DNA from 2 places in the Tepidamorphus gemmatus genome. Region 2 is predicted to be linked to the other one. Evidence: predicted binding sites of a transcription regulator. Region 2 holds the regulator's gene; the other holds the start of a gene.

Region 1 (4,418 bases), on a different contig from region 2:
GCAGCGGGCCGATCGCGAACATCGCGGAGATCACCGTCGTGTAGATTCCGATGATGCGGCCGCGCACCGCATCGGGGGCGAGCACGTTGATCCAGACCTCGCAGGTGACGAACAGCACGTTGGCGCCGCACCCGAGCAGGAAGCGCAGCACGAACCAGGCCTCCAGCCGGTCAGTGACGCCAAGCAGCGCGATCGTCGCGGCGGTCGCAGTGAGCGAGACCGTGACCAGCCGCCAGGCACCGAACCGGTGTGTCATCGCCGGCAGCAGCAGCGCGCTGGCCAGCACGCCGAACCCCTGTACCGCCGCGAGCACGCCGATTACGGTCTCCGACAGCCCACGCGCCTGCATGGTCAGCGCGATGGCGGGATAGGCATAACCCATCGACAGCGCGAAGGCGCCGATCACCGCCAGCACCGCGGCGAGATCGAGATGGCGAAGCTCCGTGACCGGTGCGGATCGGGCGGGTTGCATGGCAGCTGGTTGTCGGCGATTCTGGCCGTGGTGTCGTGCGGACCCGCGATACGCCGGCACCGCCGATCGTGCAATCGGCAAGCATGGCTGCCGCTGCGGCCCGGATCGGCAGCCGGAGAGTCCGATGACACACCTTCCGCAATGCGGGCCGCAGAGGACGCGATGTGTTCATGATCATCGAAATCGTCAGCTTCCGCCTGCCGGAGGGAACGACTCAGGAGGATGTGCTCGCCGATGCCCGTGCGGTCGTGGCGCAGTGGCAGTCCGACCCGGATCTGATCCGCAAGCACTTCGCGCGCGCCGAGGACGGCTCGCATGCCGGCATCTATATCTGGCCGTCCCGCGAGGCGGCGCAGCGCGCGCATGATGCCGACTGGATCGCCCGATTCCAGGCGCGCACGGGCACCGTGCCGAGCTTCAGCTATTTCGACGTCTTCATGCTGATCGACAACGAGGCCGGCACGGTCCGCGAGTTCCCGATCGACTGATGATCGACTCCCCACGTCCGCAGGCGGCCGCGGGCACCCATGCGCCGCCGCCATAGGAGCGCATCGGCGGGCGTGCTATGGCCGTCCGACGATGTGAGGACATGCCCATGGCCGACGCGGCGGGACGCAGCGCCGTAGTGGAGACGTTCGCGCGCCCGGCGCTGGTCGTGGCGCTGTCCATCGCCGTGCTGTCGTCGATGGACGCGCTGATCAAGAGCTTCGGGCCGCAGGTCGCGATCCTGCAGCTGGTCTGGCTGCGCTATGCGGCCGGCGCGGCGTTCGGACTCGTCATCTATCTCGCCACCGGCCCGCACCGGATCACCCGGCGGTCGCTGACGGCGAACGGACTGCGGGCGCTGGTGATGCTGGTGGCGGCAGGCTCGTTCTTCTACGCCATCACCCGGATGCCGCTGGTCGAGGCGGTGACGCTGAGCTTCACCGCGCCGATCTTCATGGTGCTGATTGCCCGTCTCGTGCTCGGCGAGCCGATCACGCGACGCGCACTCCTGGCGGTCGCGATCGGCTTTGCCGGCGTCATCGTCGTGGTCTGGGGCGGCGGCAGCACCGACAGCGGCCTGACACCGGACGGTACGGCTGCGGCACTTCTCTCGGCGCTGGCCTATGCCTTCGGCATCATCCTGCTGCGCAAGCATTCCGCCCACGACGCGATTCCCGTTCTGGTGTTCCTCCAGGCGGCGCTGTCGGTCCTCGTCATGACGCCGGTCGGCATCGCCACCTGGACGCCGGTGCCGCTCGACGACTGGATGAAATATGTCGTCATCGGCTTCCTCGGGACGGTCGGTCACCTGCTGATGGCGTGGGGCTTCTCGCGGGCGCCGGCCGGCGAACTGGCACCGATCGAATACACCAATCTCCTGTGGGCGAGCCTGTTCGGGCTCGTCTTCTTCCACGAGACCCCGGCGCTGACGACCTATGCCGGGGCCGCGCTGATCGTAATCGCCTGCTTCACGGCGAGCCGGCGCAACCGCCTGCCGCGACGGCTGACCGATGCATCGCCATAGCCGGTTCGCAGCCAACCCGACCGTCGGCCGTCACATTCCGGCTTCTTGACAAGGCCCGAGCGGGTCCCTATCTCGTCCGCGACTGTTAGCACTCATCGCATGAGAGTGCTAACAGACCCCGGAGTTCCCTCTGAACCGATAAAGCCCCGCGATGGGCCTTCAACTGGAGGAGCCTAGTTCCATGCACTTCCGTCCCCTGCACGACCGCGTGCTCGTGAAGCGCCTCGATGAGGAAGAGAAGACCGCGGGCGGGATCATCATCCCGGACACCGCCAAGGAGAAGCCGAGCCAGGGCGAAGTCATCGCCGTGGGCCCCGGTGCCCGTGACGAAGACGGCAAGCGGATCGAGATGGACATCAAGGTCGGCGACCGCATCCTGTTCGGCAAGTGGTCGGGCACCGAGGTGAAGATCGATGGTCAGGAGTACCTGATCATGAAGGAATCCGACATCATGGGTGTGATCGACCAGAAGGAGACCAAGAAGAAGGCTGCGTGATCCTTTCGGATCGGCGCGGTTTTTCTTTTCTGGCCCCAAACGAAGGATAGAATTCCATGGCAGCAAAAGACGTGAAGTTTTCCGCCGATGCGCGCGAGCGGATGCTGCGCGGCGTCGACATCCTCGCCAATGCGGTAAAGGTCACCCTTGGCCCGAAGGGCCGCAACGTGGTGCTCGACAAGTCGTTCGGCGCTCCGCGGATCACCAAGGACGGCGTCACCGTCGCCAAGGAGATCGAGCTCGAGGACAAGTTCGAGAACATGGGCGCCCAGATGGTGCGCGAGGTGGCCTCGAAGACCAACGACGTCGCCGGTGACGGCACCACCACCGCGACCGTTCTGGCTCAGGCGATCGTGCGCGAGGGCGCCAAGTATGTTGCCGCCGGCATGAATCCGATGGATCTGAAGCGCGGCGTCGATCTGGCCGTCGCCGAGGCGGTGAAGGACCTGCAGAAGCGCTCGAAGAAGATCAAGTCGTCCGAGGAAGTCGCCCAGGTCGGCACCATCTCCTCGAACGGTGATCGCGAGATCGGCAACATGATTGCCGAGGCCATGCAGCGCGTCGGCAACGAGGGCGTCATCACGGTCGAGGAAGCCAAGTCGCTCGAGACCGAACTCGAGGTCGTCGAGGGCATGCAGTTCGATCGCGGCTACCTCTCGCCCTACTTCATCACCAACGCCGAGAAGATGGTCGCCGAGCTCGAGGAGCCCTACATCCTCCTGCACGAGAAGAAGCTCTCGAACCTGCAGTCGATGCTGCCGGTGCTCGAGGCGGTCGTGCAGTCGGGCCGTCCGCTGCTGATCATCGCCGAGGACGTCGAGGGCGAGGCGCTGGCCACCCTGGTGGTCAACAAGCTGCGCGGCGGCCTCAAGGTCGCGGCGGTCAAGGCGCCGGGCTTCGGTGATCGCCGCAAGGCCATGCTCGAGGACATCGCTACCCTGACCGGTGGCCAGGTGATCTCCGAGGATCTCGGCATCAAGCTCGAGAACGTCACCCTCGACATGCTCGGCAAGGCGAAGAAGGTCTCGATCACCAAGGAAGAGACCACCATCGTCGACGGCGCCGGCAAGAAGAAGGACATCGAGGGCCGCGTCGCCCAGATCAAGATGCAGATCGAGGAGACCACCTCCGACTATGATCGCGAGAAGCTGCAGGAGCGGCTGGCGAAGCTCGCCGGCGGCGTCGCGGTGATCCGCGTCGGAGGCGCCACCGAGGTCGAGGTGAAGGAGAAGAAGGACCGCGTCGACGATGCCCTCAACGCCACCCGTGCGGCGGTCGAGGAAGGCATCGTTCCCGGCGGCGGCACCGCGCTGCTGCGGGCCAAGAACGCTGTCGCCAAGCTGAAGTCGGACAACCCCGACGTTCAGGCCGGCATCAACATCATCCTCAAGGCGCTCGAGGCTCCGATCCGTCAGATCGCCGAGAATGCCGGCGTCGAGGGTTCGATCGTGGTCGGCAAGGTCAGCGAGAGCAAGTCGGACACCTTCGGCTTCAACGCCCAGACCGAGGAGTACGGCGATCTTGTCCAGCAGGGCATCATCGACCCGACCAAGGTCGTGCGCACCGCGCTGCAGGATGCCTCGTCGGTGGCCGGCCTGCTGATCACCACCGAGGCGATGGTGGCCGAGCTGCCGAAGAAGGAGCACGGTCACGCGATGCCGGGCGGCGGCGGCATGGGCGGCATGGACTTCTGAGAACGTCCGACCCGACGTCATGTTCGAGGCCCGGGAGCAATCCCGGGCCTCTTTCGTTTCGCTGACGGCAACTGCCGTCCGATGCCACCCGATCCCCTTGTCTTCCTGACCATGGGAGGCGCGCCCGGCAGCCGCTCCAGCCTCCTCGCCTGCATCCGGCCGGCATCATCGGTGGCACCCCGACGTTCGATGGGCTACGCAACTCCCGGCTGGCGGGAACCGATCCGGTCGTCGCCGTGTAGCCGC
Region 2 (4,418 bases):
CGCCGAAGGTGCGCGATTCGCCGTCCGGGAGGAACATCGGATCATAGCCGAAGCCGGCACTGCCGCGCGGCGGCCAGACAAGCGTGCCGTGCACCTCGCCGCGCACCGTCTCGACATGACCATCCGGCCAGGCAAGTGCCAGCACGGCGACGAAACAGGCGCGTCGCGCGTCCGGCCCGGTGGCGCCCTTCTGTTGCAGGCGTTCCTCGATATTGCGCATGGCGCGCGCGAAATCGCGGTCGCTGCCGGCCCAGCGGGCCGAGTGAATGCCGGGCTGGCCGCCGAGCGCGGCCACACAGAGTCCGGAATCGTCGGCGAGTGCCGGAAGGCTCACGGCGGTGGCCGCGGCCAGCGCCTTCAGGGCGGCATTCGCCTCGAAGCTGTCGCCGGTCTCCTCGGGCTCGGGCAGGCCGAGATCGGAGGCGGCGACGGGGTCGAAACCGAGCGGGCCGACGAGCGCGGCGATCTCGGCGAGCTTGCCGCGATTGTGGGTCGCGATGACGAGTCTGCCGGGGTCGAGCCGGCGCCGGCCGGCCGCCATCAGGCGATCGCCATGCGCTGGAGATCGACGAGCCGGTCGATGCCCCGGCGGGCCAGGGCGAGCATGGCGACGAGTTCAGCCTCGCTGAACGGCGCGCCCTCCGCACTTGCCTGCACCTCGACGAGCTTGCCCGAACCGGTGACAACGAAGTTGGCGTCGGTCTCGGCCTCGGAATCCTCCAGATAATCGAGATCGAGTACCGGCGTGCCGGCATAGACACCGCAGGAGACGGCGGCGACATGGTCGCGCAGCGGGCTTGTGGCCAGCATTTCGCGGCGCATCATCCAGGTGATGCAGTCGCTGAGCGCCACCCAGCCGCCGGTAATCGCCGCCGTGCGGGTGCCGCCATCGGCATTGATGACGTCGCAGTCGACGACGATCTGGCGCTCGCCGAGTGCGACGAGATCGGTCACCGCGCGCAGGCTGCGGCCGATCAGGCGCTGGATCTCCATGGTGCGTCCGCTCTGGCGGCCGGCGGCCGCCTCGCGCCGCATCCGCTCGGTGGTGGCCCGCGGCAGCATGCCGTACTCGGCCGTCACCCACCCCTTGCCGGAACCGCGCAACCAGCCGGGAACCTTGTCGTCGAGACTGGCGGTGCACAGCACTTCGGTGTCGCCGAAGCGGACGAGGCAGGAGCCCTCGGCATGGCGCGAGACGCCGCGCTCCAGCCTGACGGGGCGCAGTTCGTCCGCGGCGCGCTTCGAGGGTCGCATGGTCCGGTCTCCCTGGAATTGGCCGGCACGGCGGCCGGCGAGCGTCGTTCTAGCGGCTTCCCCCCCGCTTCGCCACCCCGACCCGATCGGCGCCGGTGATGTGCTTGACGCGGTCGTGCCGGCTCCTCACATAATCCTTTGCCATGAACCAGATAAGACCGCCTGGACGTTCCGTCACGCCAGCCGGCAGCCGCTCGCCGCTGGCCGAGCTCGACCTGCGTTCGCGCGAAATCTTCCGGCGCATCGTCGAAGCCTATCTGGAAAGCGGCGAGCCGGTCGGCTCCCGCAACCTGTCGCGAAGCCTGCCGATGAGCCTGTCGCCGGCCTCGGTGCGCAACGTGATGAGCGATCTGGAAGGCCTCGGGCTGATCTACGCCCCACACACCAGCGCCGGACGGCTGCCCACCGAGCTCGGCCTCCGGTTCTTCGTCGACGCGCTGCTCGAGATCGGCGACCTCGGCGAGACAGAACGCAGCCATATCGAGAGCCGGGTGCGCGCGCACGCCCATGACGGCTCGCCGGAGGCAGTGCTGGCGGAGGCCGGCAACCTGCTGTCCGGCCTGTCGCGCGGCGCCGGCGTGGTGCTCGCCTCGAAGGCCGATCCGCGCGTCAAGCACATCGATTTCGTGCGGCTCGAACCGCGCCGGGTGCTGGCGATCCTGGTCGGCGATGACGGTTCTGTGGAAAACCGCATCCTGACGCTGGACGAGGACATCCCCCCCTCGGCGCTGGTCGAGGCCTCGAACTACCTGAACGCGCGGCTGCAGGGGCGCACCCTCAACGACCTGAAGGCCGACATGGAGCGCTCGCGCAAGGCGCTGGAAGCCGAGCTCGACGCGTTGAGCCGCCGCGTCGTCGAGGCGGGACTGGCGACCTGGGCCGGCTCGGGCAGCGAGCGCCCGCACACGCTGATCGTGCGCGGCCACGCCAACCTGCTCGAGAACCTGAACGCGCTGGAGGATCTCGAGCGCATCCGCCTGCTGTTCGAGGATCTCGAGAAGCAGAACGATATCATCGAACTGCTGGCGCATGCCGAACGCGGCGAGGGGGTCAAGATCTTCATCGGCTCGGAGAACAAGCTGTTCTCGCTGTCCGGCTCGACGGTGGTGGCGACGCCCTATCGCGACGCCAACCGCAAGATCGTCGGCGTGCTGGGCGTCATCGGGCCGACCCGGCTCAACTATGCGCGCATCGTGCCGGTGGTGGAATACACTGCCCAGGTGGTCGGGAGGCTGATCGACCGGGAGTGAGCCGGACGGTCGCGGCGGCCGCGACGCGCTGCGGCGCGGGCGCTGACGCCAGAGCGGTTGATTTCTCGCCCGCAAGCCTCGATATCGGGGGCGACCCTTTCACCGAGACTTCCGCTCAGAGGCAGCGATGACCGAACACAAGCACAATGCCGAGTCGCAGGCCGGCACGCCGGAGACGGCCGCCGAGCCCTCCGCGCCACAGGCGTCCGGGGACGGCGAACCCGCCCGCGCCGAGGCAGACATCGACCCGACCGCGGCCCTGCGGGCCGAGATTGCGGATCTCAAGGATCGCCTGATGCGCTCGATCGCCGAGGCGGAGAACCTGCGCAAGCGCGCCGAGCGCGAGGTGCGCGATGCCGGCCAGTACGCGATCTCGAAGTTCGCCCGCGACATCCTGAGCGTCGGCGACAACATGCGCCGGGCGCTCGACACGGTCGGCGCGGAGGCGCGTGCCGCCGCCGACGCCACCTTCGTCGCGCTGCTGGAGGGCGTCGAGCTGACCGAGCGCGAGCTGCTGAACGTGCTCGAACGGCACGGCGTCAAGCGCATCGATCCGAAGGGCGCCCGCTTCGATCCGAACCTGCACCAGGCGATGTTCGAGGTGCCGGACGAGTCGGTACCGGCCGGAACCGTCGTCCAGGTGGTCCAGCCGGGCTACACCATCGGCGAACGCTGCCTGAGGCCGGCCATGGTCGGCATCTCGCGCGGCGGGCCCCGGCCGGCGGCCCGGCAGGACGGCGAGCCGGCCGCGGGCGAGGAGGCAACCGGCGGTCGGATCGACCGCACCGCCTGATCCGCCGGCCGGAGGGACGGCTGTCGCCTTTATGTAACAGGTCGGCCCTGGCCGCGTAGGCCTGGAAGAAGTTGCTGTATTCTCAGCGCTCTAGGTCGTAGCCTTGCGGCCGGGAGGGGCATTGCCGCGCTTGCCGCGAACCGGCGCCCATAGTAGCTTCGCCGCGATCGCCGCGGAGCGATGAACATTGCAAACCCGAATCGGGGGATTCATGTCCATGCTTTCCACTCGCCGGGCTCTGATGCTCGGTGCGTTCCTGACGGCCTTCGCTGCGACGGTACCGTCGGCGCAGGCCGAGGACGAGGCCGAGGTGCAGACGATCCGCGCGGTGAGCCACAGCATTCCGGCCGGCAGCCGGGCGCAGGCCGTCGCCGCCAATGCCGGCGCACCGCGCATCATTCCGGCCGGCGAGGCCGAGCTCTTGCGGATCAAGGCGCTGGCCGGCGGGTCCGAGGGCGCGACCAGCCTGGTCGCGGCGGGAGAGGCCACCGAACTGACCGTCAGGGTGCGCAACGAGAACCGCCGGCGCGTCTGCCAGACGGATGCCTCCACCGGCGCGGCTCCCTCCGGGATCAATGGCGCGGTCGGCCCGCAGATCATGGTGGTCGTCACCAATTCGGCGATCAGCCGCTACAACAAGAACAACTGCGCGAGAGTGGGCCAGCAGTCGCTCGCGGCCTTCTTCGCCGGCGTCGGGGTTCCGGCCACGGCGCAGCTGAAGGATCCGCGGGTCATCTACGACCGCAGGAGCCGGCGGTTCTTCGTCACCGCGGTGTCGACAGATTCCGGCAATTCCGACCAGTATCAGTACGTCGCGGTGTCGACGGACGCCACCGGGCGCACCTACAACCTCTACCGAATCATGCTGAGCGAGGGCACGGCGCGCTTCTGCAAGCGCAGCGTCGGCTCCACCTGGGACTTCCCGATGGCCGGCGTCAGCAATGCGCGCTGGTTCGTGACGGCCAATGACAAGGGTCTGGCCGGCGGCGTACGCGGGGCGATCCTGTCGATGGACAAGCGGGCGTCGCTGAGCGGCGCGCCGATGACGGTGAAGTGCTTCAACCAGCTGCCGGCAAACCTGGCCGCGACGATCTCGCTCGACGCCTCGGCAGCGACCGCGT

Evidence for each region. Region 2 encodes HrcA, which represses chaperone genes, less so after heat shock. Its sites were predicted from a motif close to GTTAGCACTCNCNNNNNGNGAGTGCTAAC; they were not measured.
Region 1: a site for HrcA is predicted at 2,067-2,095, ahead of groES (co-chaperone GroES). Genes of this name have one in related genera too.

The regions. Positions count from the first base shown of each region.
Region 1 covers NZ_SMAK01000006.1:219,345-223,762, forward strand. The annotation lists gene EDC22_RS11655 (MFS transporter) at 1-472, opposite strand, end outside; gene EDC22_RS11660 (hypothetical protein) at 643-960, shown strand; gene EDC22_RS11665 (DMT family transporter) at 1,068-1,982, shown strand; gene groES (co-chaperone GroES) at 2,164-2,478, shown strand; gene groL (chaperonin GroEL) at 2,535-4,172, shown strand.
Region 2 covers NZ_SMAK01000003.1:266,050-270,467, reverse strand. The annotation lists gene EDC22_RS18070 (non-canonical purine NTP pyrophosphatase) at 1-541, opposite strand, end outside; gene rph (ribonuclease PH) at 541-1,254, opposite strand; gene hrcA (heat-inducible transcriptional repressor HrcA) at 1,398-2,504, shown strand; gene grpE (nucleotide exchange factor GrpE) at 2,632-3,297, shown strand; gene EDC22_RS06665 (hypothetical protein) at 3,515-4,418, shown strand, end outside.